One region of the Paenibacillus sp. BR1-192 genome, then DNA from elsewhere that is predicted to be linked to it. Evidence: a T-box and tRNA genes for the amino acid it is inferred to sense, from the RefSeq annotation. Region 1 holds a T-box; the other holds one or more tRNA genes.
What was found. A T-box is a leader RNA that pairs with one kind of tRNA and senses whether it is charged. The one in region 1 lies ahead of P0X86_RS08055 (arginine--tRNA ligase), so its partner is inferred to be a tRNA-Arg.
Positions count from the first base shown of each region.

Region 2: it encodes a tRNA-Arg, which carries the amino acid that the T-box ahead of P0X86_RS08055 (arginine--tRNA ligase) is inferred to sense. The anticodon was not compared.

Region 1 covers NZ_CP120718.1:1,891,278-1,901,054, reverse strand. The annotation lists gene P0X86_RS08085 (IS110 family RNA-guided transposase) at 1-991, shown strand, start outside; gene P0X86_RS08080 (P-loop NTPase family protein) at 1,536-2,669, opposite strand; gene P0X86_RS08075 (DEAD/DEAH box helicase) at 2,663-4,336, opposite strand; gene P0X86_RS08070 (GNAT family N-acetyltransferase) at 4,489-4,932, opposite strand; gene P0X86_RS08065 (EamA family transporter) at 5,065-5,493, shown strand; gene P0X86_RS08060 (class I SAM-dependent methyltransferase) at 5,638-6,402, shown strand; T-box leader at 6,460-6,684, shown strand; gene P0X86_RS08055 (arginine--tRNA ligase) at 6,744-8,606, shown strand; gene P0X86_RS08050 (hypothetical protein) at 8,691-9,131, opposite strand; gene P0X86_RS08045 (GNAT family N-acetyltransferase) at 9,192-9,656, opposite strand.
Region 2 covers NZ_CP120718.1:127,713-147,585, forward strand. The annotation lists gene P0X86_RS00650 (amino acid ABC transporter substrate-binding protein/permease) at 1-63, opposite strand, end outside; gene P0X86_RS00655 (SIMPL domain-containing protein) at 336-1,097, shown strand; gene P0X86_RS00660 (ABC transporter ATP-binding protein) at 1,504-2,475, shown strand; gene P0X86_RS00665 (ABC transporter permease) at 2,472-3,320, shown strand; gene P0X86_RS00670 (ABC transporter permease) at 3,321-4,127, shown strand; gene P0X86_RS00675 (ABC transporter substrate-binding protein) at 4,193-5,245, shown strand; gene P0X86_RS00680 (hypothetical protein) at 5,480-5,734, shown strand; gene P0X86_RS00685 (PdaC/SigV domain-containing protein) at 5,874-6,947, shown strand; gene clpP (ATP-dependent Clp endopeptidase proteolytic subunit ClpP) at 7,432-8,028, opposite strand; tRNA gene P0X86_RS00695 (tRNA-Arg) at 8,191-8,265, opposite strand; gene P0X86_RS00700 (sugar-binding transcriptional regulator) at 8,523-9,566, shown strand; gene gap (type I glyceraldehyde-3-phosphate dehydrogenase) at 9,667-10,671, shown strand; gene P0X86_RS00710 (phosphoglycerate kinase) at 10,867-12,048, shown strand; gene tpiA (triose-phosphate isomerase) at 12,128-12,880, shown strand; gene gpmI (2,3-bisphosphoglycerate-independent phosphoglycerate mutase) at 12,881-14,425, shown strand; gene eno (phosphopyruvate hydratase) at 14,475-15,764, shown strand; gene P0X86_RS00730 (S-layer homology domain-containing protein) at 16,063-17,913, shown strand; gene P0X86_RS00735 (sensor histidine kinase) at 18,214-19,873, shown strand, end outside.

The DNA.
Region 1 (9,777 bases):
GACCGGACATTACCATCGAAGTCTGGTAGGGTATCTTAAACGTAGTGGATGGACTCATTACATCGTTAACCCTCTGCAAGCGAAACGATCGAAAGGTACGCAACTTCGCAAGGTGAAAACAGATGCAGCAGATGCATGGCATTTGGCTGAGATGTACTACCGAGGGGACGTTAAAGCGCATCGAGAGTGGGAGGAAACCTACACCGAGCTTCAACACTTAACGAGGCAACATGAGTTTGTAACCGCGATGTACGTACAGGCCAAGTTAAACAGCAGAGCTTTGCTTGAGCAGGTGTTTCCGGACTTCATCGGATTATTTCATAATCTGTATGCGACCACATCATTAAAAGTGCTAGAGCGATGTTTGGAGAACAAGGTCGAAGATGTGGGGGATCTGATCCTTGAATGTGTAGGTAAATCCCACTCCAAAGGATGGATTACGGAGAAAACAAAACGGTTGAAAGAACTCGTGTTGGGCTGGAAAACACAAGAGAGGAGTCGATCCCAGAGCATAGCGTTGACTAGCATGGTCTCCCTGCTGTTGGAATTCGATAAACAGTTAAATCATTTGGAAAAGCAGATGGAAGAACTGGCTGGGGAGTTGCCTGAAGTGGAATTGGTCAAAAGTATCCCGGGTGTAGGGAACAAACTTGCGGCAGCCATCGTGGCAGAGCTGGGCGATGCAAGCCAGTTCAAGGATGCGAAGCAACTTGTAGCCTACGCAGGATTAGATCCGGGGATTTACAGCTCAGGAAAATTCACGGCTACAAGCAACCGGATCACGAAACGAGGCTCAAAAAGACTACGGCGAGCACTCTATCTTGCCGTACAGTGCGGGATTCGCAGACGTGCAAACCGCAGGATCAGTGATTACTACGACAAAAAAAGAAAAGAGGGCAAGCCCTACAAGGTGGTCGTGATCGCTTGCGCCAACAAGCTTCTCCATCACATTTATGCCATCCTAAGTAAAAGCGAACCCTACAAAGCCTAAAAACCATATTTTCCCATAACCTTCACGCCACTGAAGGTTATTTGTGCTGTTTAGAAAAGTATATCAGTATTCTATTATTTAACCAAGTTATAATGCTTGACAAGTATTAGCTGGTTTTTTTGTATTCCAGAAGGGTGATGAACCCATACTTGAGTTTGTTGGAGCCTATGCTTCTGTAGAACCAATTCCCAATCGGCCCCAAGGGCCGTATCCCTTCTGATGCACTATCGACATTCTACATATGAACATCATGGCCGATTCCAATACGACATACACCCTTACACGACTTTTGCGGACCGTAGGTTCGTTATTTCATCAAAAACGGCCCGATTTAGAAATTAGCGGACACCACAGCCGTTATTTAGCTAATTCACAGTCAAATTACCCTCATTTTTCATAAATAACGGACTTCTGGTCCGCTACCATACCTGTATGAGGGTTTTTCCCTCAATTAACGGCCCCTGGGTCCGTTAAGGCAGCGCAGCACGGTGCATCACCCCCCATCCCATGACTCCCTCCACATTCCGCGAACACTCCGGATCCTCTACCTCCAAGCACTAACCCGCTCCGATTTCTTCACGAACATGGAGGACAAAGCCCGCGTTCGCGCGGTCAGGAGCATTTTTCTGCCTTCCGGCGTACGGGTGTAGACCAGCTCGGCCGGACCGATATGCTTGCGCCACAGCCGGGCAAAGCGTTCCGCATGCTCTTTTCGACGTCCGATTTCCTCCGGTACGGCATGGTAATCCCGCCTGGTCGCAAACCGGCCCCGCGATTCGCGGTACAAAAGATAACGCGGGTTCTCGATCGGGTCCAGCACCTGCTGCAGCGAATTCAGGAAAAGCGTCTTCTCCTGGGTGGTTCCGTCTTTTAGCCAACACACGACGGCTCCTCCTTCCTCCACCGCCCTCAACCGGTGAAGGCTTGGCTCGGTTTCGACCAGCCCCATATCGTATAGCGCCGTATACACGACGAGAGCCACTTCTCGAATGCTCCGCTCCAGCGATTGATGACGCATTACCATTTTGACGGCTTTAAATATCCAAGGACTGGATACGATCAAGGCAATGGCGGCCGAGAATAGCAGGCTGAACCAAGCCGGCGCGTCCGATTGAAGCAAAACCGGCGACGTTAAGGTCTCCATGAAGGCGCCCAGCCCCAAACCAACGGCAAAAGCAAGCACGGCCTTTACCGTATGCGAGAAAATCAAAGGCTTAGGAATACGCTCCCGATCCACCGTCAGTTCCTCCGTCATGGAGCTGTGAAGGGCAATCGCCGAATTCCATCGCTCCTTCAAGAGATGCCGCTGCCTCGCCCGCTCCCATGTGTCGCGGTTATAGGCGCTGATGCTTTCTGCGGTTTGGCTTTTCCGAAGATCAAGTCCCATGCGCTCCATGCCCGACTCTATGGTTTGATGCGAGATCGATAGACCGACGAGAGATCGAAATCTGCGCGCAAGCGAGCTCAAATCCTCGCCCCCATCGATTTGGGCGGTATCGACGCATGCCAGATGCCAGATCGCTCCGGTCTTATCCGGGTTCCCGCGTTGGGCCCGAATCGCCCGTCCCCGCATCTGGTTGGACAGCATGAACGAGCCTACATACGATGCCATGATCAAGGAATTGATCCCGGGAGCATCCCATCCCTCGCCCAGGAGAGCCGCCGTACCGATCAGCACCTGAATGCCCCCTCTGAAAACACCTCCGTTATAATAGCCACGATAGCCGAGCGATTTGCATCGCGAACATCCATCGTTACATAACGGCCGTCATGGGCAAGGTGACGTTCCGACAAGCGGAGGCCCCGTCGATCGGCGCAAGTCCTGGCCAAAGGCATAGCCGTCACCGGGAGCACCACAAAGGAGCCTGTCAAAATACCGATGGGCAACTCGCGATCGCCCCGTGAGCCGCTTTTCTCCGCTAGCTGCCTTCGGATCAGCTCAAAAATCGGAACAACGCCGAGCCGATTCAGCGGCTTCTCGTCGTCCGCATCCTTCGGCAGGTCCTCCTTGCGGATATAATCGGTCAAGATCACCATCCGCATGCTCTCCCCCAGCATGGAGCGCTCGAATTCAAGAATGCGGCCGATGCTGTGCAATTTCGAGACGCTCTGGACCAGCATTTTATCAATCGCAGGCGTCGATCTGATATACACCTTCCGCCGTTCAATCATCCCCAACCGGCTGAGCCTCTTCTGCAACGCCTTTAACTCCGGCAGCTCGCGATCAATATGGGCGTCTTTATACAGCATGCCGCCAAGGAGCTCCTCCAGCCACTCCTCCGTAAAGTCGGGCGCTTCCTTCTCTTCCATGCCGAGCAGCTTCACAGCCTCCTTCCAGATCGGCCGATTGGCCGCTCGCAGATAGAGCACCATGCTGGAGTAATACCCCGGGGAGGACAAAATGTCCTCCATGTACGCCTCGGACCGTGTTATCCAGGGGTGATGGACGATCAAATCCGCCAAAAACTCATCTCGGACCAACTCGTCTTTGACCTGTTGTGCCTGCATTCGAAATTCCCGCAGTTTAGCGGCCTCTTCATGAGTTGGCCTTGTCAGGCTGATATAATCCTGATGGGGACACAACTCCCCATGGCGAACCAGCTCGGGCACGCTGATCTCCTCGTCGATAGGGCCGCAAAGCTCGATATACCGCTGCCATTCCCTCGGATTGACATCGTATGGCGGAGTGGCCGTAAGCGCAATCTTGGTCGGCTCGTCCAGCATTTCGCACAGCTGCATGGCGCTTTGCCACCAAGACATTCGAAGATGATGCGCCTCGTCAAAAATAAGCGTATGATATCCCTGCTGCTTCAACAGATCCAGAGCTTCTTGAGCCTCGGTGCCGTCCGTGATATCGTCCTCGCGGTCAGCGTCCCTCCCGGCCGGTTCAGCCTCAGCGTCTTCCATGCCCGTATCCGAAAACTCCTGATTCTCATCACCGGTTTGGTCCGCTTGCACCATCCCCGCGATGACCTTCTTCTTCGCAGAAGTCGGCTGCCCTGCTGCACTAATCAGGCTGTGTAGGGCTTGGTAGGTCGTAATCGTTACCAATGCCGGTCGCTTGAGCGAGGTCGAGACCCACTCCGGCTGGACATCTTCGTCAAGAAACAGCTCCACCAGACGGCTTGCCCATTGCTGTTTAATGGTGATGGTGGGAGCCAATATAATCGTCGGCCGATTAATCCGAAGCATGACCTCCAATCCAAGAACGGTCTTCCCCGAACCGGGCGGCGCCACCAGATGCAATTGGCGATTCTTCAGATGATGGTCAAGCCCGTGGAGCACGCGCTTCTGATAGGAGCGCCAAGGATAGCGGAACGACAGGTTGCTCGGAAAAAACTTCATTGACTCCTCCAGTTTAGCTGCACTCCCTTTTTCATTGGATAGGTTAAAACATACCGTCTATCGATGTTTGTTCTTTCACCCAAAGATAGGCTGCTTTTTTGAAAATATTATACTCGCGATTATCGTGGACTCGGCTGGGCCGATCCATGACATTACCGCAGCTGCATATGAATAAGCGGAAACGGCTTTCCGGAACCGTCGAGCTCCGAACGGCCGATCTGCACGAATCCGTATTTTTTATAAAAAGCGTGGGCCTTGGGGTTCTGTTCATTCACATCCACTTGAAGTCCGGGCCCCTTCAGCCGTTCGGCATGCCGGATCAATTTCGTTCCCGTCCCTTGGCCGTGGTGCAGGGGATCCACAAACAGCATCTCGATTTTGGAGCCGTCCAGTCCGATAAATCCAATCGCTTCCTGTTCCGTATTCAAGCACATCCATATCTCCACGGACCTCAGTGCCCCGCTTTGCATCATGCCATAATAGAACCGGATATCTTCCTCCGTCAGAAAATCGTGCGTTTGGGATACGGCACGAAGCCATAATTCCACCAGCTGATCATGGTAAGCTTCTGTATAAGCCGCGATATGATGTGTCATTTTTCATCCAGCCCTTTCCAAGTCGTTCAATACTTTGAACATTCATGAGATCCTTCAAATTGCTCTATACTATTATAAAGGAATCCGGTACATTAATCAGAGACTTTATCTTGTCGAAAAGGAGAGGTACGCATGCCATTATGGCTTGTATACGCATTGCTGTCGGCAGTCACGGCGGCACTTGTGGCCATTTTCGGAAAAATAGGCCTGCAGAACATCGATGCCAATTCGGCAACGGCCATTCGCTCCGTCATTATGGCCCTGTTTCTGCTGGGGGTCGTAGCGGTTCAGGGGAAATTCTCGGAGCTCGGAGAAATTCTGGTTCAGAAAAAGGCACTCAGCTTTATTGTGCTCAGCGGCATCGCGGGCGCGTTGTCCTGGCTGTTTTATTTTCTGGCGTTAAAATACGGCAAAGTATCGCAGGTAGGCCCTATCGATAAATTGAGCGTGGTTATTGCCGTGATCCTGGCCTTTGTGTTTCTGGGTGAGAAAATCTCCTGGATTAACGCAGCCGGCGTTGCACTCATTGCCGTTGGCGCGCTTCTTGTTGCCGTTAAATAGTCCTCTGCATAAAACCGCTGACAAAGCGGCTTTTTGTTCCCCCTCTTATTAGTTAAACCTATCAGCGTTATCGAATTTATATATTTCTAATTATAAGCCGATCATGTCACAATGAGGATAAATCATGCGTGGAGGGGTGTTGTTATGTCAGAGCAAGTATGGAAACCTTACGATTACGATCGACAGCTATCGTTTGTATCTGCTTATGGAAAAGGAGCTGCAGAGCTGCTGGCGCCTCAACCCGGAGAACGGATTCTCGATCTGGGCTGCGGAACCGGCGACTTGACTCATGAAATATCCAAATCGGGCGCACATGTAACCGGCATGGATTATTCCAGCGAGATGATTGAGCGGGCCAAAAGCAAATATCCTGGACTTCCGTTTCTGACCGGGGATGGCGAGAACTTCGAAACCGAAACGCCATACGATGCCGTCTTCTCAAACGCGGCCCTGCACTGGATGAAGGATGCTGAAGGCGTGGTACGCTCCGTACGTGGAGCCCTTAAGCCCGGCGGCCGATTCGTTGCCGAGTTCGGAGGCAAAGGGAATATAGACGGCATCTACCAAGCCTTGAAAACCGTGTTCGCCGATCATTACGGAATCGATGCGGACGCCCGGAATCCGTGGTATTTTCCTAGTCTTGGGCAGTATGCCAGCCTGCTTGAAGCCCAAGGGTTCCGCGTGCATCTCGCCCATCATTTCGACCGTCCCACGCGATTATCCGAAGGCAAGGACGGCATAAAGCATTGGCTGCTGCATTTTGGCGATTGCTTTTTTGCCGGATTCTCGGCTGAATCGAAGGACGAAGCGATCGCTCGCATCAGCCTAGCTGCTCAATCGACGCTATGGCAAGAGGATGCTTTCTACGCGGATTACCGGCGCCTGCGAGTATTTGCAGAAAAGATTTAGCCATTGGGGGTTGCTTTTCTAAATAGAATGGTTATAATATGAAAAAACTTGAGAATATTATTTTCGTTGATTGGGAGAGTAACTGCACTGACTTTAGTCCAAGCGAGCCGGGAGGGTGGAAACCGGTACAAAGTCGGCCGTGAAGCGGACCCAGGAGATGGCCTTCCGAAGCACCATGCTGTAGGGAGCCCCGGCTTACGCCGTTATCGTATGAAGGTGGTTAGACCCTTGCGGGGTTTAACAACAAGAGTGGTACCGCGAGCACAAGTCCTCGTCTCTTTTGGAGATGAGGGCTTTTTTGATTTTCTGAGTCGTTTTATTTTTTTAAAGGGGGATTTACCGTGTTAAGTCATAAGATTATTTCGAGCCTTCAACAAGCCGTGAACCAGGTCTGCGAAGCTTACGGCACCAAACTGCCGGAGTCCACTCCGATCCGGATCGAGCAGCCTGCCAGCATGGAGCATGGGGATTACGCAACCAACGTTGCGATGCAGCTTGCGAAGGTGCTCCGCAAGGCTCCCCTGCAAATCGCCGAGCTGATCCAAGCCGAGCTCGAGCAGGACGCATCCTACAAACAGCTCGTCCGCTCGACTGAGATTGTCGCTCCGGGCTTTATGAATCTGCGCATCGATTGGGAGTATTGGGCGAGCCACCATTTTGAACTCCCCCCGGCAGCTAACGAAAAGATCGTCATTGAGCACACGTCCATCAACCCGAATAAGTCCGCCCATATCGGGCATCTTCGAAATTCCTGTATCGGAGATACGCTCGTGAGATTGATGAGGAAGCTGGGTTATGAGGTCGAGGTGCATAATTATATCGACGACCTGGGCAATCAGCTGGCGGATACGGTGGTCGGCTTGCTCCACACGCCGCTGACGAAGGAGCATGCCCGGTTCGGCGATTACTGCTGGGACGTGTATTCAAGCACCAATAAAGCCTACGAAAGGGAGCCGGGGCTGGTTCAGCATCGGACCGAGGTTCTGCACGCATTGGAAGAGGGCAATCAGAACCTTTCCTGGATCGGACTGCTTGTTGCCGAGCGAATCGTTAAGGAGCATCTTGAGGAGATGAAGCAGTTCGGCATCGAATACGATCTGCTTGTATGGGAGAGCAGCATTGTTAGGGAGGGATTCTGGGCGTCCGCGTTCGAGCTGTTGAAGAATACCCCGCTTTTCCATCAGGAAACCGAGGGTAAACTTGCAGGCTGCTGGGTGCTCAAGCAATCAGGAACCGAAGCCGGAGACGAGGCGGAGTCGGACCACAGCATCGATAAAGTGCTGGTGCGCTCCAATGGCATCCTGACTTACACCGCCAAGGACATCGCCTACCACTTGTGGAAATACGGCGTGCTTTCCAATGATTTTGTATATAAAAAATTCACCGACGAGGTTTGGACCACGAGCTCGCACGGCGAGGAGCGTTCTTACGGCAAAGCGGACATGGTCATCAACGTCATTGATTACAGGCAGCAGTACCCGCAGGCGATGGTGAAGCAGGCTTTGGAAGGCCTGGGCTTCCAACAAGAGGCTGAGAAGCTGCGCCATGTCAGTTACGGCGTCGTCTCGTTAAGCCCTTCCGCTGCAGCGGATCTCGGCATCGATACTTCCGACGGTAAGGCATCCTATGCGATGTCCGGACGTCAGGGAATCGGAATCAAAATCACCGAGCTTATTCATCAAGTAGCCAAGGTCATCGAGGACACCCGATCCGATAAAAACGGTTTGTCCAGCCATGCGATCGCAACCGCCTCCATCCGTTACTACCTGCTTCGCTTTGCACTGCAAACCGAGGTGGTGTTCGATCTGAAGCAGGCCACTGAAATATCGGGGAATACGGGGGTGTATTTGCTCTATTCCTACGCGCGTGCACTCAGCGTGCTTAATAAGGCTCAAGAAGCCGAGGTTACGCCGTCTGTGCCTGCCCGGTTCCCTGCCATGGAAAGAGCGGAACATGCGCTGCTGCGGCATATCAGCACCTGGCATGATACCTTATATGCCGCCGGACGGGATCTATCTCCTAGTGCCATCTGCAACTTCACCTATGAGCTGTGCTCCCTGTTCAACAATTTTTACTCGGCATGCCCGATTCTGAAGGCGAAGGAGGAAGTGCTCCAATTCCGCGTATGGCTCACTTCCTTATTCAAAAACACCCTTGGCGAAGCGCTGGAGGTGCTGGGTTTGCCTACTCCGAGCCGGATGTAAATTCACTCTGATGAATGAGCGGATCATGCCTAATAAAAAAGCCACCGTACTATTATGTTGATCAAGTACGGTGGCTATCTTATTTTATTGCAATCCTCTGACGGTCAATCTGACCTGAACGCCGTCTGACGCCGGCTCTTCCTGCAGGGTCCAGTTGACAGCCAGCGCTTCCTTCAAGCGAGCCAACTGCTCCTTCTGGAGCTTCAATCCTTCAATGATGCCCTCGCCCACGCTGAAATCGGATTCCGAGCTGATGCGGAAGGCTTCCTCCAGCCAGATCTTCAACCCGTTCCGGGTATTAAACGTAATTTGGTACCCCTCGCTAACGGCTTTCTCCAAATCTTCCCCATGCTCTTTTGCGTAAGAGAATAATTCCTCATAGTGAAAATGACCGTTATTGGCGATCTGGAATCTCTCTGCGTCTCCTGAGCGCACAGCCTCCAGCAGATCGGAAGAAGTCAGCCCCGATTTTCTGGCATGCTCCAATAGAATGGCGGTATTCTGTGATATTTTAGTAAGCTGCATGCTCGATGCCTCCTCGATAGGGTTCGTAAAATATTTTTCTTCTATTATAAGACCAAATGGCTAGGATGTCAGACTCTTCTCAAAACATAAACTATATTCGCACCCGATGTATTCGCCAAACGGTTCAATCTGGGCATACCCCAGCTTCTTGTAAAAATGAACGGATTCCTTCTGCGGTTCGCCTGTTTCCAGGCGCGAGAAACGATAGCCCCGCGTCTTCGCTTGCTCTTCCAGAAAGAGCAGGATCCGGGAAGCTACTCCCCTATTTCGATACGGGACATCCACGAAAAACCGTTTAATTTCAACCGATTCTGCATCCAGCGGCCGGATGGCTCCGCAGCCGACAGGCTGGCCATCATGGTAAGCCACCACGAATAGCGTTTCGTTTACCTTGGGATCGGCCAGATCCAGCCCGAATATCCCTTCCGCCGGGTATAACGTCGATAAGTAATCGTCCAGCTTCGCGATGAGCTCCTGAAGATCCTTGTGAGTCTCTCTTACCAAAGTCATAGTGATATCATTCATCCCATGTATCCCCTCCACTGTTTCTAATCGTGTCACGAATACCTTTCGTTTGCAAGAAAACCTTCAGGCCGACATCCTAACGAAGCGTAGGCGCAGGCGAACCCCCAATTGGGGTTCTCAT
Region 2 (19,873 bases), 1.8 Mb from region 1:
TCCATAGGGAACGCCAACGGCCGTGAGGAGCAGCAGTGACATGAACACGTAGAATACACGCAATGATTTCATAATGACCTCCTGTTCTTAACACCGTGTAAGTTAGTTACCCATTAAGGCTTCCATGTTAAACAGCAGCTTCCGGCTTCATTCGGTATCTTATTTGGCTAAATAGCCAATCATGCCTAGAAATACCAATGAATTGGGCGTAAAAAATTTATTACAAGAAAAATATCAAAACGCTCCGATTCGGATGCAACATTTACCAATGCCCTCACGTTAGAAGGGTAAGGCAAGCATGGCAGCGATGCCAATATCGAAGGAGGCTGACAAAGATGAAAAGATGGGTCAAACAAGTAGGTTCTATCATGATTGCAGGCGCACTGCTGACTGGCAGCACGGCTTGGGTCGGGTTGAGCGGAGCAACCGAGGTGCACGCGGCGGAGGCAGCACAGCAAAACCTTCTTACCGTACTTGGTAAAGGCGAGATCTCGGTGAAGCCAGATATCGTTTATCTTTCCATCGGGGCAGAATCATATGCGGAAACCGCAAAATCCGCACAGAAGAGCAATGCGCTGAAAATGGATAAGATTACGAAGCTGTTGAAAGAAACCTGGAAGATCGACGACAAGGATATCAAAACCGAGCAGTTCTATGTACAACCGAACTATACGTACTCCGATGAGAATGGACGTAAAGTGAAAAATTACACCGCCTATCATTCCCTGGAAGTTACGCTTCGCGATCTGAGCAAAGTCGGGGACCTGCTCGATGCAGCATCCGATGCCGGCGCCAATTCCATCGGCAACGCCCGTTTCTCGGTTGAGAACCGCGATGCATTCGAAGCGCAAGTGATTGATAAGGCGATGGCGAACGCGGACCTGAAGGCACAAGCGATGGCGAAGGCGTCCAAGCGTCAACTCGGTATCGTACTGAACATTGTGGAAGGTTCCGTTGGCGTAGATACCATCTATGGCCTCGAAAAAATGGCGATGGAGGCTCAGTCCACGGCAGCGGACGCTGGAGCAAACACATCCGTGAAGCCGGGCGAGATCAAAATCACGACACAGCTGTACGTGCAATACCAGTTGAAGTAGTCGCTTTAATCGACGCAGCATGCGAAAAAACCGTTCATTCCGGTCTTTATCGGGCGAACGGTTTTTTCGCATGTCTGTTAAAAAATGAAATACCATTATCCGGTGCCATATCCGGCCCTTCCCCTGTCGAAATACACAGAAAAGTGTTGTGTATAGGGGGAAAACGAGGTATAGTGAATATGCGAAAAACTGAACTTTGATCTAACGTTTAAAGCCATACCCATGGATATGGCTTTTTTTTCTTAGTAGAGACTTCTAACCGCCTCCACCCTTAAGAAACGGATTCTGCCAACCTGAGCATAACAGGCAGTAGGACCGTTTCTTCTTAGTGGAGAACGTTTTTGTGCATACTGGTAATAGGATGTACACATGGAAACGAACAGGTCACATTTTGAAGAAGGGGTTGATGCATGTGATTGAACTTGTCCAGATCGAGAAGCATTTTCAGGGACAAGCGGTCGTGCATCCGCTGTCGCTCTCCATTAAAGAAGGGGAATTCCTGACTTTGCTGGGCCCCAGCGGCTGCGGCAAAACGACGATTCTCCGAATGATAGCAGGATTCGAGCAGCCGACCGAAGGACAGGTATGGCTGGCGGGTCAGAATGTGACGGATATGCCTGCGAACAAGCGGGATTTGAATTTGGTATTCCAACACTATGCTCTGTTTCCGCATATGACCGTAGAAGACAATATCGCTTTTGGACTGAAAATGAAAAAAATGCCGCGCCAGCTCATCAAGGAGCGCGTGGACGAGGCTGTTGCGATGACGCAGCTGACCGCCTTGCGGGAACGCTTCCCGCACCAGTTGTCCGGCGGACAGCAGCAGCGCGTGGCCATTGCACGCGCCATCGCCAACAAGCCGAAGGTGCTGCTGCTGGATGAACCGCTCGGCGCACTGGATTTGCAGCTGCGGAAGAACCTGCAGTCCGAGCTCAAGCATTTGCAGCGGACGCTCGGAATCACGTTTGTATATGTAACGCACGACCAAGAGGAAGCCATGATGCTATCCGACCGGATCGTCATCATGAACCATGGACGGGTAGAGCAAATCGGCACGCCGCGCGAGATCTATGCGAGACCGCAAACGCTGTTTGCCGCCACGTTTGTAGGGGAGAATAACGTCTTCTCCTCGCCTGAGGGGCTTTTTGCCGTACGGCCGGAGAAACTCATTCCCCAGCGGGAATCGGGTGCCAAGAAGAGCGGCGTGATTGAGGATGTGCAGTACCTCGGCAGCGTTCATAAGCTGCTGGTCCAATTGGACGATGAGCCGATGAAGGTCACGATTGCCCTGGATATCTCGGATGACCATCCGTGGGAGGTTGGCGAACGGGTTGGGGTGAACTGGAACGCCAAGGATGAGGTGATCATCGGGCCATGAGGAAATCAAGGTTCCTGTTGACTCCGGTGCTGCTGTGGTTATCCCTGTTCCTAATCGTTCCGATGCTGATCGTGGTCGGCATTTCCTTTCTCTCGCGGGATTCGCTCGGGAATGTCGTGTTTTCCTTCAGTCTGGAAGGATACAAGACTTTTTTTGATCCATTATATTTGGGCATCTACTGGGATACCTTGGTACTGTCGCTGCTGACTACGGTGATCTGCTTGTTAGTCAGCTATCCTTTGGCCTATTATATAGCCAACGCTTCCCCGCGTATCCAAACCTGGGGATTGATTCTGATCACGGTTCCGTTCTGGATCAACTTTTTGATCCGAACCTATGCGTGGGTTCTGCTGCTCCGGACGCAAGGCGTGGTAAACAGCCTGCTGATGTGGGTTGGATGGATCGACGAGCCGATTCAGATGCTGTATACGTACGGCGCCGTACTGCTCGGGATGGTGTATAACTTCATTCCGTTCATGGTGCTGCCGATTTACGTGGCCTTGGAGCAGATGGACAAACGTCTGCTGGATGCGGCCAGCGATCTGGGCGCTTCCAGATGGAAGGCATTTCGGCATATTACCTTGCCTCAGAGCAAGTCCGGCATCATGACGGGTGCGGTTCTGGTCTACGTATCGACTTCCGGGATGTTTGTCGTCACGGATATATTGGGGGGCGCCAAGTCCTCCATGATCAGCAATATCATTCAGCAGCAGTTCCTGGGTGCGCGCAACTGGCCCTTTGGAGCGGCGTTATCGGTTATTTTTGTGATTACGTCCTTGGTGCTGATCCTGCTCTTTAACCGGGCGATGCAAGCCCGCCATCAACGCGTAGGGGAGGGGAGATAAGTGAAAAAGAAGAATCACCCGCTGCTCGGGGTTCACTCTTTCCTTATGATGGCTTTCATCTATGTACCCATCGTCATGATTATCATCTATTCCTTTAACGATACGCGGCTTAGCGGCAATTGGGAAGGCTTTACGATGGATTGGTATGTGTCGCTATTCCAGAATCGGCACGTGATGGAAGCGCTGATGAACAGTTTGACGGTGGCCGTCATCTCGACGATCGTTTCCACCCTGCTCGGGACTGCAGCGGCGCTCTCGCTTCGGAATTTGGGGCGTAAAGGCCGCAGCGGCATGAATGGCCTGCTGTATCTGCCGGTCATCATCCCGGATATTATTATGGGGCTGTCGCTGCTGGTGCTGTTCAGTCAACTGAACATGCCGCTTGGCAAGGCAACGGTGATCATCGCCCATATTACGTTCAGCCTGTCGTACGTCTATGTCGTGGTAACGGCCCGACTGTCGGGGATGGGCAAACAGCTGGACGAGGCTGCCCAGGATTTGGGCGCCACGCCTTGGCAAACGTTCCGGCACGTCACGCTGCCGCAGATTGCACCGGGCATTATCTCCGGCGCATTGATTGCTTTCACGCTGTCGCTGGACGATTTTATGGTCAGCTTTTTCGTCGCCGGCCCAAGCTCAACAACGCTGCCGATCTATATATACGCTCAGGTGAAGCGCGGCATCTCGCCAGAGATCAACGCGCTGTGTACGCTGCTCATACTGGTCAGCATCACGCTGATCCTGTTAGCCCAATATATTCTTAACCGCGGCAATGGGCAGAAGAAACACAAAACATTACCGATCTAAGCGATAGAAACGCTTTTTTCGAAATAAAATTAAAACATGCAAGTGGAAAGAGAGGAGATATTGAATTGAAAAAATCAAGATGGACCCGCCTGCTGACGGCAGGCATGGTTGCGGTATTGTCTGTAGGACTGCTGGCCGGCTGCGGCTCGGATAAGGAGACGCTTCATATTTACAGCTGGGCGGATAACTTCGATCCCGAGGTGCTGAAGGACTTTGAGGAGAAGTTCGACGTGAAGGTAACCTACGACAACTACGCGAACAATGAAGACCTGCTGGCTAAGATCAAGGCTGGCGGCAGCGGTTATGACCTCATTCAGCCGTCCGATTATATGGTCAAAACGATGATTGAATCGGAGCTGCTTGAGCCGCTTGACATGAATAATATCCCGAACTTCGTCAATATTACGGATACTTTCAAAGATCCGTCTTATGACCCGGGCAATAAATATTCGATCGTTTACACGTCCGGCGTAACGGGAATTGCATATAACAAGAAGTATGTGAAGGACGAAATCAACAGCTGGGAAGACCTCTGGAATCCGGAATACAAGGGCAAAGTCCTGCTTCTGGACGACAACCGGGAAATGATCGGCATGGCGCTGAAAAAGCAAGGGAAATCCAACAGCAGCACGGATGAGGCGGAAATCACGGCTGCATCCGATGAGCTGAAGACACTGCTGCCCAATGTCCTTGCGTTTGATACGGACAATATTAAGCAGAAGATGATTCAGGAGGAAGGCTGGATTGCCACGGTTTGGTCCGGAGACGCGGCGTTCATCGCGGCGGAGAATCCGGATGTAGCGTATGTGGTGCCTGAAGAAGGAGCGACCATATTCTCGGACAACTACGCGATTCCAAAAGGCGCGAAGAATAAGGAGCTGGCCGAGAAATTCATCAACTTCATGATGGAGCCTGAAGTCAGCGCCAAAAACTATGAATTTATCGGATACAGCAATCCGAACACGAAAGCGATGGAATTCCATAGCGAGGAATACCGCGCCAATACGATGATCAACCTGACGGAAGAGGAGCTGGGCCGTACCGAGTGGCTCGATAATGTCGGTGACTCGCTCTCCGTCTATGATCGTTTATGGACCGAACTGAAGAGCGGCCGTTAGTATAAGCTTCAGTTCTTCATCTTTTTGTAATAAAGGAAGCCTGTCCCCTAAAGGGGATGGGCTCTTTTTTTTGCAGAGCAGAATGAGACATTAGTCCCAAAGTGGGAAGAATTGGCCGATTTTCAGGAATTCCACCACAACTTCAGGATCCTTTTCGTTGTTATATATAAGGAGGTTGTATACGGTTTAGGCCCGTTTTTTATAAATGGGGTATCCCAGAAAGGAAGAAGCAGCTTGAGTGATCTGACGAGCATGGGGTTTATTGCTTTGATTGTTGCAGGCATCGCTGCTGTTTTTTTTCTGAATTTTTTCAGGAAAAGCGCGCTGCATCTGCTGCTGACGAGCATTCACAGTGCACTCGTTGGCATCGGTTTGATTCTTCTTGCTTACGTTGTCCAAGGCAGTGAACTACTGCTGCTTGCCGGTTCAAGTGCTCTCTTGTTCGGTGTGTTTCTTAGCGCAGCGGCGTTCGTCCGGAAAGAATCATGAGAATGTATAGGTCCTATGGCATGGAGTCAAAATTGTCATTCACTTTGTTACCAATACATTGAAAGCTTTCCTTATAATGATTAAGGGTAATAGATTAACAACTAACGGAAACTTAATTTAACAAAGGTGGAATTCTGATATGAATCCTAAATTTCGTGTATGTGCATCATTAATTGCAACTAGTGTCCTGCTTGGTAGTCTTGGTTTGAGCGGACAGGTCATCGATGCAAGCGCCGCTAAGGCACCCGTTTCCGCCAGCCAAAAAACGTCGAAAAATGAAGTTGTACTGAAATGGAACGGCAAAACCTTGTCACAAAAAGGTCTAGTGCTGCATGGGGTAACTTATGTGCCAGCGACAGCTTTGCGGGATGGTCTGGGGATGCCTCTTAAATATGATTCCAAAAAACGCACGTATACACTGGGTAACGGCTATAACAAGCTGAGCGCCGCCGTGTATGCTGCAAGCGAAATCGGCATTCTGGTGAACGGTTCGTATGCCGGCGAGCCTGGCGGACAGATCATCAATGGACGTCTGTATCTGCCGTTCAAAACGATCAGCGAATACATGGGCGTTCAGGGACAATGGAATCCTTCCTTGAAAACACTGAGCATGACACAGAAGAAGCTGAATGACATTACCATTAAATCGGTTGCGCTCAAGAAGAATATTCAGGGCGTAGACGCTGTTGTGAACTATCCTGTAATCAGCGGACTCGATAATGCGGAGGTCCAAGCCGAAATCAACAAAGTGTTGAAAGAAAATGCGTCCGGCGTAATCACCGGCGCGGAAGGAAACGCCGAGGAATTCCCGCCGTCGGAATCCAGTTTCCCTTACGAATTCAGCGGTGACTTCGTGGTCCATTACAACCAGAACGACATCCTGAGCATTACGGCGTATGATTATTCGTACACCGGCGGTGCCCATGGCATGACCTTCCGTAAAAGCTTCACGTTCTCCTTGAAGGACGGCAAGCAAATGAAGCTGGGCGATTTCATCAACATGCAGGGCAAGAACAAGCAGAAGCTGAACAACCTTGTGCTGAGCAAGATGAAGAAAGAGGGAGGTTACCTCGGCGGTTTTGAGGGAGTGCCTGCCGATGCCGACTTCTATGTGAAGGATAACGCGGCGGTGCTGTACTTCCAGCTTTATGAATACACCGCCTATGCCTATGGATTTCCTGAGTTTGAGCTGAAGCTGAAAGAGTGGAAGTAAGAGTATATCATAGGCGGTTTGTGTAAACTGTAATCACTAAATTTCATACTATAGCTTGTTTAGATACATGATGCTGTCCTGATGTAACACTGTGCTGAAACCCGTTGCGATAAATCCCCTGATCAATTGAGCGTGGAGCATATACTCCTGCGCCCTATGATCAAGGGGATTTTTTGTGTATCTCACCATAGGCGTACCCTTTTTCCCCTCCCCTCAAGTTAAGACAGGCCTTTTAGGAGGGGGATGGCCTTACCGTCTTTATGTTTTATTGAAAAAATCGTACCGAAGTGAGAGTATCCTTGGAGGAGCAACGCGTTCGCCTTTGGAATCGGGAAACCTCCTTATTTAATCATTCATGTTTCCCGATTTCAACAGCGACCGAAGGGGATACTCTCACTATTTAGTATTCGAAGTTTTCGATGAATCCAGAGGATAAGAAAAGGCAGGCACCGGATAACGGCGCCTGCCCTTTACTTCATTTCTTTTATAAACCTTGCGGCGGTGTGTTTTCCAGTACTTGATCGATCAGGCCATACTCTTTGGCTTCGTCAGCCGTCATGAAGTAGTCGCGATCCGTGTCCTTCTCGATGCGCTCCAGCGGTTGGCCGGTGCGTTCGGACAGGATGCGGTTCAGCTTGTCGCGCATTTTGAGAATGCGGCGGGCACGGATTTCAATATCCGTGGCTTGACCTTGTGCGCCGCCGAGCGGCTGGTGAATCATGATCTCGCTGTTAGGGAGACCGTAGCGTTTGCCTTTGGCGCCTGCGTTAAGCAGGAATGCGCCCATGGAAGCAGCCATGCCGACACAGATCGTCGAGACGTCCGGCTTGATGAACTGCATCGTATCGAATATCGCCATACCTGCGGTAATGGAACCGCCAGGGCTGTTGATGTAAAGATGAATATCCTTCTCGGGATCCTCAGCCGACAAGAACAGCATTTGGGCAATGATGGAATTGGCGACCACGTCATTTACGTCGGAGCCGAGGAAGATAATGCGGTCTTTCAGCAATCTGGAATAGATGTCGTACGCCCGCTCACCGCGGTTGCTTTGTTCAACGACCATAGGTATAAAACTCACGTGGAAAACCTCCTCTTAAGTACCTCATATAAATACTGTTACCGTATTACCCACATGATAAACAATTTAAATCAAAAAGTCAAAGAAAGTCAAACTATTGAGTAAAAAAAAGAGCCGTTATGGGCACTATAGGGTAATCAGTATAGAGAATAAATGTTATAATGGCGCGCCCGCGAGGAATCGAACCTCGATCTCAGGCTCCGGAGGCCTACGTCATATCCATTGGACCACGGGCGCACAAAAATCAGCAACGAAGTTGATTATACCGCATCTATTTCAAAAATACAATAGCGGACAAAACTTTGTTCCTATTATATAGACGAGCCGGTAGTTGGCCATAATGTATAAGAATGCCTGGGGTAGAGAAATATACTTTCGGACACTTGCAACCGGCATGATTATTGGTTAGAATAAGGGTGGGACTTAAAAAGTTTAACTGGGACATTTTACGACCAGGTAGGAGAGCCGAGACGAAGTTTGCAGGAGTGGAATGCATGCGTAACCTATTAGAAATACAAGAGCAACTTCTGCCGGATCTGATGGACACTCTTAAACGAAGGTATACCATCCTTCATCAGATCAAGTTGTCCGGAATTGTTGGCCGAAGAACACTGGCTTCATCGTTATCGATGACCGAGCGTGTTCTCAGAGCAGAGACTGATCTTCTGAAAGCGCAAGGGCTGATCGAGATTGAAACGCTCGGCATGCGGATCAGCGGCTCAGGGATATGCTTGCTGGAGGAGTTGGAACCGGTCATGAATGAGTTGTTCGGACTGGTTGAACTGGAAGAGAAGATTCGTCAGGCTTACGGGCTTCGTAAAGTGGTCATTATTCCCGGTGACAGCGAGTCATCTCCGGAAGTCAAACGTGAGCTTGGCCGGGCCGGAGCAAGAACGCTGCTTAACTTTGTCCAGGATGGAGATACGATTGCCGTAACAGGCGGCTCCACGCTCGCCGAAGTGGCAGAGCAGATGTCCTCTTTGCCTGGCGGCGAACCGTTGACAAGCACTTGGTTTGTGCCGGCGCGTGGCGGCCTCGGGGAGAGCATGGAGATTCAAGCGAACACCATCGCTTCCAAAATGGCTAAGCGCGTTGGGGCTGAGTACCGATTGCTTCATGTTCCGGATCTGCTCAGCGAGGATGCTTATCAATCGTTGGTTCAGGATCAGCACATCCAGGAGATCGTGGATGTGATCAGGCGCAGCCGCGTCATTATTCACGGCATCGGGGATGCCATGGAGATGGCCAGACGGCGGAAGCTGGATGAAGGCTCTATCCGGAACTTACAGGCAGATGGCGCGATCGCGGAATCCTTCGGCTATTATTTCAGTGAAGATGGCGAAGTTGTCCACAAAATGCTTACCCTTGGACTCCGGCTTGAGGATATTATGCGGACGGAGACCATCATCGGCATTGCTGGAGGGCAAGGCAAGGGCAAAGCGATTCACGCGGTGCTGAAATTCGGACACGAGGACATTCTCGTTACGGATGAAGCCGCAGCATTGGAAGTCGAGAAGGAAATTGACGCCGGCATCTGAGTCCGCGGGCGTACAACAGATTTTTCATTTTTTGTTGTCTTGATTGGCTTAACGGCCAATCTTGAATATATAAATTTTACAAATATGGAGGGAACTACTCATGGTTAAAGTAGGTATTAACGGTTTTGGACGTATTGGACGTAACGTATTCCGCGCTGCGCTGAACAACAGCGAAGTTGAAATCGTGGCAATCAACGATTTGACGGACGTAAAAACGCTGGCACACCTTTTGAAATATGACACCACTCACGGCAGACTGAATGCAACTGTTGAAGCTAAAGAAGGCGCACTCGTTGTAAACGGCCGCGAAGTGAAAGTATTCGCTGAGCGTAACCCTGAAGCATTGCCTTGGGCTGAGTACGGCGTTGAAATCGTTGTAGAATCCACTGGTATTTTCACAGCGAAAGACAAAGCTTCCGCTCACTTGAAAGGCGGCGCTAAGAAAGTTATCATCTCCGCTCCAGCTACTGACGAAGATATCACCATCGTTATGGGCGTTAACGAAGACAAATACGATGCAGCTAACCATACTGTAATCTCCAACGCTTCTTGTACAACAAACTGCTTGGCTCCTTTTGCTAAAGTTCTTGACGAGAAGTTCGGTATCGTTAAAGGCATGATGACTACGGTTCACTCCTACACGAATGACCAGCAAGTGCTTGATCTTCCGCACAAAGACCTGCGTCGTGCTCGTGCAGCTGCCGAAAACATCATTCCATCCACAACAGGTGCTGCTAAAGCGGTTAGCCTCGTTCTGCCACAATTGAAAGGCAAATTGAACGGTATGGCAATGCGTGTACCTACGAAGAACGTTTCCGTAACGGACCTCGTAGTTGAGCTGTCCCAAAACGTAACCCTTGAAGATGTAAACGGAGCTCTGAAAGCAGCTGCTGAAGGCCCGCTGAAAGGCATCTTGAACTACTCCGAAGAGCCGCTTGTATCCAGCGACTACAATGGCGATCCAGCTTCTTCCACTATCGATTCGCTCTCCACTATGGTAGTTGGCGACAACATGGTGAAAGTTGTTTCTTGGTATGACAACGAGTGGGGCTACTCCAACCGTGTCGTTGACCTCGCTGCTTACATCGCAAGCAAAGGTCTGTAATTGATCTAGCCATTCAATCGAAGAGGAGTTCCGTTCACGGGTCTCCTCTTTGGTTCATGGTTTTTCCTTGTTTTCATGCCAGAGCACTGGGAAGAATAGATAAGAATCCGGGCGCTGGTTAGACGATAGAGAGAGATACGAGAGCAACTGCATGCTGTCGGTGAGGAGAATAGTTTTCTTAGGAGGAACGTGGAGATGAACAAGAAAAGTGTACGTGATGTAGAAGTAAGCGGCAAACGGGTGTTTGTCCGCGTCGATTTCAATGTACCGCTCGAAGATGGTAAAATTACAGACGACACTCGTATTCGCGAGACTTTGCCGACGATTAAGTATCTGGTGGAGCAAGGAGCGAAAGTCATCCTGGCCAGCCACATGGGTCGTCCCAAAGGAGAGGTCGTAGAATCTTTGCGCCTGACTCCGGCGAGTCAGCGTCTGTCGGAACTGCTCGGCAAACCGGTAGCCAAAGCGGATGAAGCGGTAGGAGAAGCCGTTAAAGCTCAAGTCGAGAAGCTGCAAAACGGCGATGTGCTCGTACTTGAAAATGTTCGTTTTTACCCTGGTGAAGAGAAGAATGATCCGGAACTTGCGAAGCAATTCGCTGAGCTGGCCGATCTGTTCGTGAACGACGCGTTTGGTGCTGCTCACCGCGCGCACGCTTCGACAGAGGGGATTGCTCATCATCTTCCGGCCGTATCGGGATTGTTGATGGAGAAAGAGCTGTCCGTTCTCGGCAAAGCCCTTTCGAATCCGGACCGTCCTTTTACCGCCATCATCGGTGGATCGAAGGTTAAGGACAAAATCGACGTGATCGACAACCTGCTTACGCTTGCTGACAATGTCATCATCGGCGGTGGACTTGCTTACACGTTCTTCAAAGCTCAAGGCCATGAAATCGGTCAATCTCTGCTTGATAAAGAGAAGCTTGATGTGGCACTCGGTTTCATCGAAAAAGCCAAAGAGCTGGGCAAAAACTTCTACCTGCCGGAAGATATCGTCGTTACGGACGAATTCAGCGCAGACGCCAATACCAAGGTCGTTGATATCGACGGCATCCCAGCCGATTGGGAAGGCGTTGACATCGGTCCTAAGACTCGTGCCAAGTATGCAGAAGTGATCAAGAACTCCAAACTTGTCGTGTGGAACGGTCCTATGGGTGTATTCGAAATCGCTCCGTTCAGCAACGGTACTCGTGAAGTGGCACAGGCCTGTGCGGAAACGGAAGCTTACACGATTATCGGCGGCGGCGACTCGGCTGCAGCAGCGGAGAAATTCGGCCTTGCCGACAAGATGGATCACATCTCGACAGGCGGCGGCGCATCTCTTGAGTTCATGGAAGGCAAAGCACTTCCTGGTGTTGTGGCACTGAACGATAAATAGAATGAGGAACTGCATTGGATAGCAAGTGGATGAAGTTTGGACCCTGGAGAATCTTCGGGGGAATAAAGGAGTGAATCGTGTGAGAACACCTATCATAGCTGGTAACTGGAAAATGTTCAAAACTGTTCCGGAAGCAACTTCATTTATTGAAGATGTGAAGGGCAAAGCGGAAGTAGAAGGCGTGGAAAGCGTGATCTGCGCGCCGTTTACCAATCTTCCTGCATTGGTTGAAGCGGCAAAGGGCACGAACATCAAAATCGGTGCACAAAATCTTCATTTCGAAGACAATGGCGCCTTTACGGGTGAAATCAGCGGCTTGATGCTGAAAGACCTGGGCGTGGACTACGTCATTATTGGACATTCCGAGCGCCGCCAGTATTTTGCTGAAACCGATGAGATCGTGAACAAGAAGGTACATGCGGCATTCCGTCATGGTCTTCTTCCGATCGTATGCGTTGGCGAGAAGCTGGAAGAACGCGAAGCCGGCCAAACCAAAGACGTGTGCAAAGTACAAACGGAAGCAGCGTTCGCAGGTGTTCCTGCTGATCAAGCGGTTCATGTCGTTATTGCTTACGAGCCAATCTGGGCAATCGGAACGGGCAAATCCTCCACGGCAGAGGATGCGAACGAAGTCATCGCCTATATTCGCGAACTCGTTAAAGGTCTGTACGGCGAAACCGTTGCAGACCAAGTCCGCATTCAATACGGCGGCAGCGTGAAGCCTGAAAATGTAGCGGAGTATATGGGACAAAGCGACATCGACGGCGCGCTCGTTGGTGGTGCAAGTCTACAACCTGCTTCCTACATCGCACTCGTTGAGGGGGCGAAGTAAATGTCTGCTCCAAAACCCGTAGCTCTGATCATCATGGACGGTTTCGGGCTTCGCAACACCGAGGTGGGCAATGCGGTCGCTCAAGCGAACAAGCCTAACTACGACCGGTATTTGAAGCAATATCCGAACACCACGTTGACCGCTTGCGGCGAAGCCGTAGGCTTGCCGGAAGGTCAAATGGGGAACTCCGAAGTGGGTCACTTGAACATCGGCGCAGGCCGGATCGTGTATCAGGATTTGACCCGCATCACGAAGTCGATTCGCGAAGGAGAATTCTTCGAGAACGAAACGCTGGTGGAAGCCGTTCGCGCTGCCAAGAACAACAACAAGAAGCTGCATCTGTACGGGCTGGTATCCGACGGTGGCGTTCACAGTCACATTGAGCACATGTTTGCGATGCTGGATCTTTGCAAGAAGGAAGATTTCCATGACGTATACATCCATGGTTTCATGGATGGACGCGACGTGGCACCGGACAGCGGCAAGCAGTTCGTTAAGGATCTGATTGCGAAGATTGAGGAAGTGGGCGTTGGCCAAATCGCTACGCTTTCCGGTCGTTACTACGCAATGGACCGCGACAAGCGTTGGGACCGCGTCGAGAAGGCTTACCGTGCGATGGTGTACGGCGAAGGCCCTAAATATACGGATCCGCTGAAAGCCATCACCGAATCCTACGAGAAATCGGTTTATGATGAATTCGTAGAGCCGACCGTCATGGTAAATGGCGCGGGAGAACCGGTAAGTCTGGTGGAGAGCGGAGATTCCGTCATCTTCCTGAACTACCGCCCTGACCGTGCGATCCAGCTGTCCCAAGTGTTCACGAACAAAGATTTCCGTGGTTTCGATCGCGGACCGAAGTTCCCGCAAAGCTTGCATTTTGTCTGCTTGACGCTGTTCAGCGAGACGGTGGAAGGCTTCGTCGCCTACAAGCCGAAGGATCTGGACAACACGCTGGGCGAAGTGTTGGTTCAGCACAACAAGAAGCAGCTTCGCATTGCGGAAACGGAGAAGTACCCGCACGTGACGTTCTTCTTCAGCGGCGGACGCGATGTTGAGCTTCCAGGCGAAACGCGCGTATTGATCAACTCGCCGAAAGTGGCGACGTACGATCTGAAGCCGGAGATGAGCGCCTATGAGGTGGCGGATGCTTGCGTGAGAGAAATCGAAGCGGATAAGCATGACGCGATCATCTTGAACTTCGCGAACCCGGACATGGTAGGTCACTCCGGTATGCTGGAGCCTACCGTTAAAGCGGTAGAAACCACCGACGAGTGCGTTGGCAAAGTGGTGAATGCCGTTCTTGCCAAAGGCGGCGTGGTTATCATTACGGCTGACCACGGAAATGCGGACATGGTATTCGATGAGAATGGCCGTCCATTCACCGCGCATACCACGAACCCGGTTCCGTTCATCGTAACGGATGAGAACGTAACGCTGCGTGAAGGCGGTATTCTGGCCGACATCGCGCCAACGATTCTTGATCTGATGGGGCTGCCGAAGCCTGACGAGATGACGGGAACCTCCATGATTGCAGCACGTAAATAAGTAGTTCATAATGGAACATAAACATAACATTTCAAAGGAGACTATACACATGACTATTATTTCTGATGTATATGCACGCGAAGTCCTTGACTCCCGCGGCAATCCAACCGTAGAGGTTGAAGTATACCTGGAATCCGGTGCAATCGGTCGCGCTATCGTTCCATCCGGTGCTTCCACTGGCGTTCACGAAGCGGTTGAGCTTCGCGACGACGACAAATCCCGTTACCTGGGCAAAGGCGTTCTGAAAGCCGTTGAGAACGTGAACGAAATCATCGCTCCTGAAGTGATCGGCATGGACGCTCTGGACCAGCTCGGCATCGACAAGCTGATGATCGCTTTGGACGGTACGCCAAACAAAGGCAAATTGGGTGCGAACGCCATCTTGGCCGTATCCATGGCTGTAGCTCGCGCTGCTGCTGATGCTTTGGATCTTCCGCTGTATGTATACCTTGGCGGATTCAACGCCAAACAACTTCCAGTACCTATGATGAACATCGTGAACGGTGGCGCTCACGCGGACAACAACGTTGACGTACAAGAATTCATGGTATTGCCTGTTGGCGCACCTAGCTTCAAAGAAGCTCTTCGCATGGGCGCTGAAATCTTCCACAACCTGAAATCCGTTCTGAAGGGCAAAGGCCTGAACACGGCGGTTGGTGACGAAGGCGGCTTCGCTCCTAACTTCACGTCCAACGAAGATGCACTGTCTTCCATCATCGAAGCGATCGAAAAAGCCGGCTACAAGCCAGGCGAAGATGTATTGCTGGGTATGGACGTTGCTTCCACCGAGTTCTTCAAAGATGGCAAGTATGTTCTGGAAGGCGAAGGCAAATCCTTCACGCCGGCAGAATTCGTTGACCTGCTCGCTTCTTGGGTAGACAAATACCCGATCGTAACCATCGAAGACGGATGCTCCGAGGACGATTGGGAAGGTTGGAAATTGCTCACCGAGAAATTGGGCAACAAAATTCAACTCGTGGGTGACGACCTGTTCGTTACGAACACGGAGCGTCTGGAAAAAGGCATCAACGAGGGTATCGGTAACTCCATCCTGATCAAAGTAAACCAAATCGGTACATTGACTGAAACTTTCGATGCGATCGAAATGGCAAAACGCGCAGGATACACGGCTGTCATCTCCCACCGTTCCGGTGAGTCCGAGGACAGCACGATTGCTGATATCGCAGTGGCTACTAACGCAGGCCAAATCAAAACGGGTGCTCCTTCCCGTACCGACCGTGTGGCGAAATACAACCAATTGCTTCGCATCGAAGACCAATTGGGCGAGCTTGCTCAATACAACGGCTTGAAGTCGTTCTACAACCTGAAGCAAAAATAATTGAAATAAGAGAAAGCCCGGCTCCTGCTTTTGAGGGAGCTGGGCTTTTTTTGCATTTATTTGAGGAGCCGGGGCGTTAGGGCTGCACACTTGATAGGGAGCTGTGGGGCGGTGCGTATATCGGCTCCGGTTGCTGTTAAAATCGGGAAGCTGAAATGAAATAAGCTGTGCGACGACCGAAATACTCTATTAGATCTACAAGCCTATCTTTTTATAGTTCAAGTTTCCTATATTTGCCGTTATAATGATGAAGACGGAAGTTATAGGAAAAATACTAGAAGTAAGGTGGCTTGAATCTATGAAACGATCACTCCAACGATCGAGAAAATGGCTGATTCTGCCTGCGGCTATGCTGATCGCAGCAGTCTTATCGGCCCCCGATGCCCATGCAGCTGACGTTCAGCAGCTGACGGGAGATCGAACGAAGCAGGATATCCTGAATAAATGGCAGCAGTACAAACCCATGGATACCGGCACATCCTACATGGGGCCTGAACGAATTTACATGGAATCGCCAAGCGTCGCCGTACCCTATAAGGCAGGGACGATAAAACCGGAATATATCGAGGACGGCATTCGCGCCGTCAACTTTGTAAGGTACCTATCCGGCCTGCCCGATGACGTGACGGCCAACCCTTCGCTTGCAGGGCAGCAGCAGGCGGCAGCGCTTGTAAACGCTCTGCATCAAAAGCTGAGCCATTATCCAACCATGCCGGCCGGCATGGACGATTCGCTGTACGCTTCAGCGAAGGAAGGAGCGAGGACAAGCAACCTTTACGGGGGCAGCCCGACCTTTTATGACAATGTCCTTGGTTATATGGCGGATAGCGGGGCTACGAATATCGATCGCGTCGGACACCGCCGGTGGATCATCAATCCGGAGATGAAACAGACCATGTTCGGTATGGTACATACCGCCAACAACGTTGCCTATGCGTCGATGTACTCGATGGACAAGGGCCGCCCGGCTTCCGAAGTTCAGTATGATTACATCGCCTGGCCGTCTGCAGGATATTTTCCGGAAGAGGTTTTTAAGACAAACGATCCATGGTCGGTGTCGCTGAACCCGCAAAAGTATGACCGGACAAGAACGGATCAGATTCAAGTGAAATTGACCCGTGTCAGGGACGGGAAAGAGTGGAGCTTTGACAAAAGCGACAACGATAAATCGGGCAAATATTTCAATGTGCAGACCAGCTATTACGGCGTGCCTTTTGCCGTCATTTTTAGGCCTGACGGCATAGGCGATTTTGCGCCGGATGATGCCTTCACCGTTCAGATCACGGGTCTATATAGCGCTTCCGGAAGCGCGGCACAGGTTGAGTTCACCACGACGTTTTTCAAAATGATGCCTGGTTTGTTGGCCCGCTACGATATTCAGCTTCAAAAGGGGGAAACCCTTCAAATGGGCCTCACCGACGGACTGCAGACCAGCGGCAATACGTTCAAAAGCGGAGATAACCGGATCGTGGAGATTGATGCAAACGGCAAGGTCAAAGCCGTAGGCAAGGGATCGACATGGATCTCTGTCAATGATTATCTGGAGTCAAGAAGCCGGGTCCACGTTAACGTGAATGACGGTCCGGCTGATGGCAAAGTGAGTAACTGGGCTCAAGCGGATTACATGAAGGCAAAAGCGAATGGCATTATCGGCTGGCCGTTTGACCGATCCTACCAGCAGCCGATTACCAGAGTGGAGTTTACGGAGATGGCGGTACATATGATCGAGACCATGCTGGGACAGGATCTTTATATGGACGTCACCGGCGTTAAGACCCCGTTTAAGGACGTCGATGATTGGACCGTGACGTGGGCAAACCAAAACGGTATCATCAACGGCACATCGCCGCAATCCTTCTCGCCGCGAGCGACCATCACCAGAGAACAGGCTGCCGCGCTGATCCTTCAGGTGTATGCCAAGACGAATGAATTGAAAGGCAGAGCGGCATCAACCGGATCCGTTTCGGCTTCTCGGTTCGCGGACGACAGCAGCATCTCGCCATGGGCGAAGGAACAAGTATACCAAGCGATAAACCTCTCTTTAATGAACGGCATGGCCAAGAATCAGTTTAACCCGAAAGGGGAGCTCACCTTTGAGCAGACGTATGTGCTGCTGTTAAATTGCTTTGAAATGCTGATGGAAAAGTAAGTCCTTAAATCCGATATCAAATGCAACACGCATGATCGGGAGTGGCTGACCTCGACGTTAGCGGGCGCGATCGTTAACGCGCTTGAGCACGAAATGCGTTGATGCAATCGATGAGGACCAAGCTCTCTCGGAGAGTTTGGTCTTTTTTGTCTGATAAAAATAGAACAAATCTACACATCCACTGCGCCTGCCCCCGGCATCGACCGCACATATCCATGCAATTTCAGGCATTGTCATTCTCAAGCGAACCGGTGCTGATATAATTGAAGAACAAGCGAGCGAAAAGGAGAGTGCGGGAGGGTGCTGAACCGAATACGATCCCTGTTTCCACACAAGCTGAAATACCGTCTGTTTGCCGCGTTCGTTCTGGTCATACTGCTTCCTTTCGGCATTTTGAATTTGTACAACTACCAGCGGATCGAGACCTTGGTCCAGGAGAAAATCAGCCAGCAGAGCCACAGCCAGCTGGAGCAGATGTATCGAACGCTGGAGGATCAGTTGAGCGTAGCCTTCAAAACGCTGATATTTCTGGAGCAAGATTCGACGGTGGCCTCCGTGCTGACCCATCCCGGGCAGCGGCAGGGACTCGAGAACAAAAACCTGATGGAGGAAAAGTTCAAAAATTTGAACAACAGCTTTTTCCTATATAATCCGTCAGTCTACTTCACGATTCTCGACTTTCATGGCAACGCTTACACTTCTTATTCTCCCAGGGAGGCCCTCGATTACAGGAAACTGCGGGACAACCCTGGCTTTGATAGGGAACAGATGGATGGCGTGTCGTATCATTGGGTTTCCAGCGATGCGAACTACGTGCTGCGGGATATCTCGACGAGTCCTTACCTGCTGTCGCTGTACGCTTACATGGAAACTCCCCGCAACAAGCCGTACGGCATGGCCCGGATCAGCATCGACTACTCCTTCTGGTTTCAATCGGTATTGAAGCAGTCGACGCTGCGGCAGGAGTATTTCTTGATTACGAGCGCTGGCGAGAACGTATCCCAATCGATCTTGAACAGCAGTCTGACCGGCGAGGTGAAAGCCAGGATTGCGGCCGAGCCCAGGCAGAAGTATTTTATCGATAAAACCTCCAACACCCTGGTGAATTACATTTACGTGGAATCGCTGGATTGGTATATCGTGAACCGGATTCCGCTGACGGTGCTCTTTAACGAGATCGAGGAGCTGAAGCGCCAATATTTCATGACCTTTTTCCTGCTGACCGGCGCTTTCCTCATCATGACCTTCATTATTGCCGCCACGATTACCCGGCCGTTATCCCATTTGCAGAATAAGATGAAGGCGGTTGTCCGCAACAATCTGAAGATCCGTCTGCCGGAGCACAAGTTCCGGGGCGAGATTCTGGAGCTGACGCAGACGTTCAATTCCATGCTCAACGACATGGATATGCTGATTCAGCGATTGAAGGCCGAGGAAAGGCAGAAGGAAGCGGTGCATTTTCATATGCTTCTGGCTCAGATGAACCCGCATTTTCTGCTCAATACGCTAAATACGGTCAAGTGGAGTGCCATTCGCCACGGGAATGAGGATATCACGAATATCACCCTGTCACTCGGCAAGCTGCTGGAGGCGAGCCTGAATACGGAGAAGGATCTGGTGCACCTGAAGGATGAAATCGAGCTGGTGCAGGCTTACGTCCATATTCAGCAGGTGCGTTATAATCACCGTTTTGACGTGACCTTTGCGTATGATGAGGACATCCTCTATGCGCTTGTGCCCAAGCTCTGCCTGCAGCCGCTCGTGGAGAATGCCATCCTACACGGAATCGGGCCGCTGCCGGAGCAGGAGGGTCTCATTGAAATTACGGTTACCCGGGAGGGACCGAATCGATTGGCGGTGGAGATCAAGGACAACGGCGTCGGCATGGAGCAGTCCCGGCAGGCGGGCGGAATGCGTAAACGTCCGGGCATCGGTCTCAACAATGTGCAAGAGCTGCTGC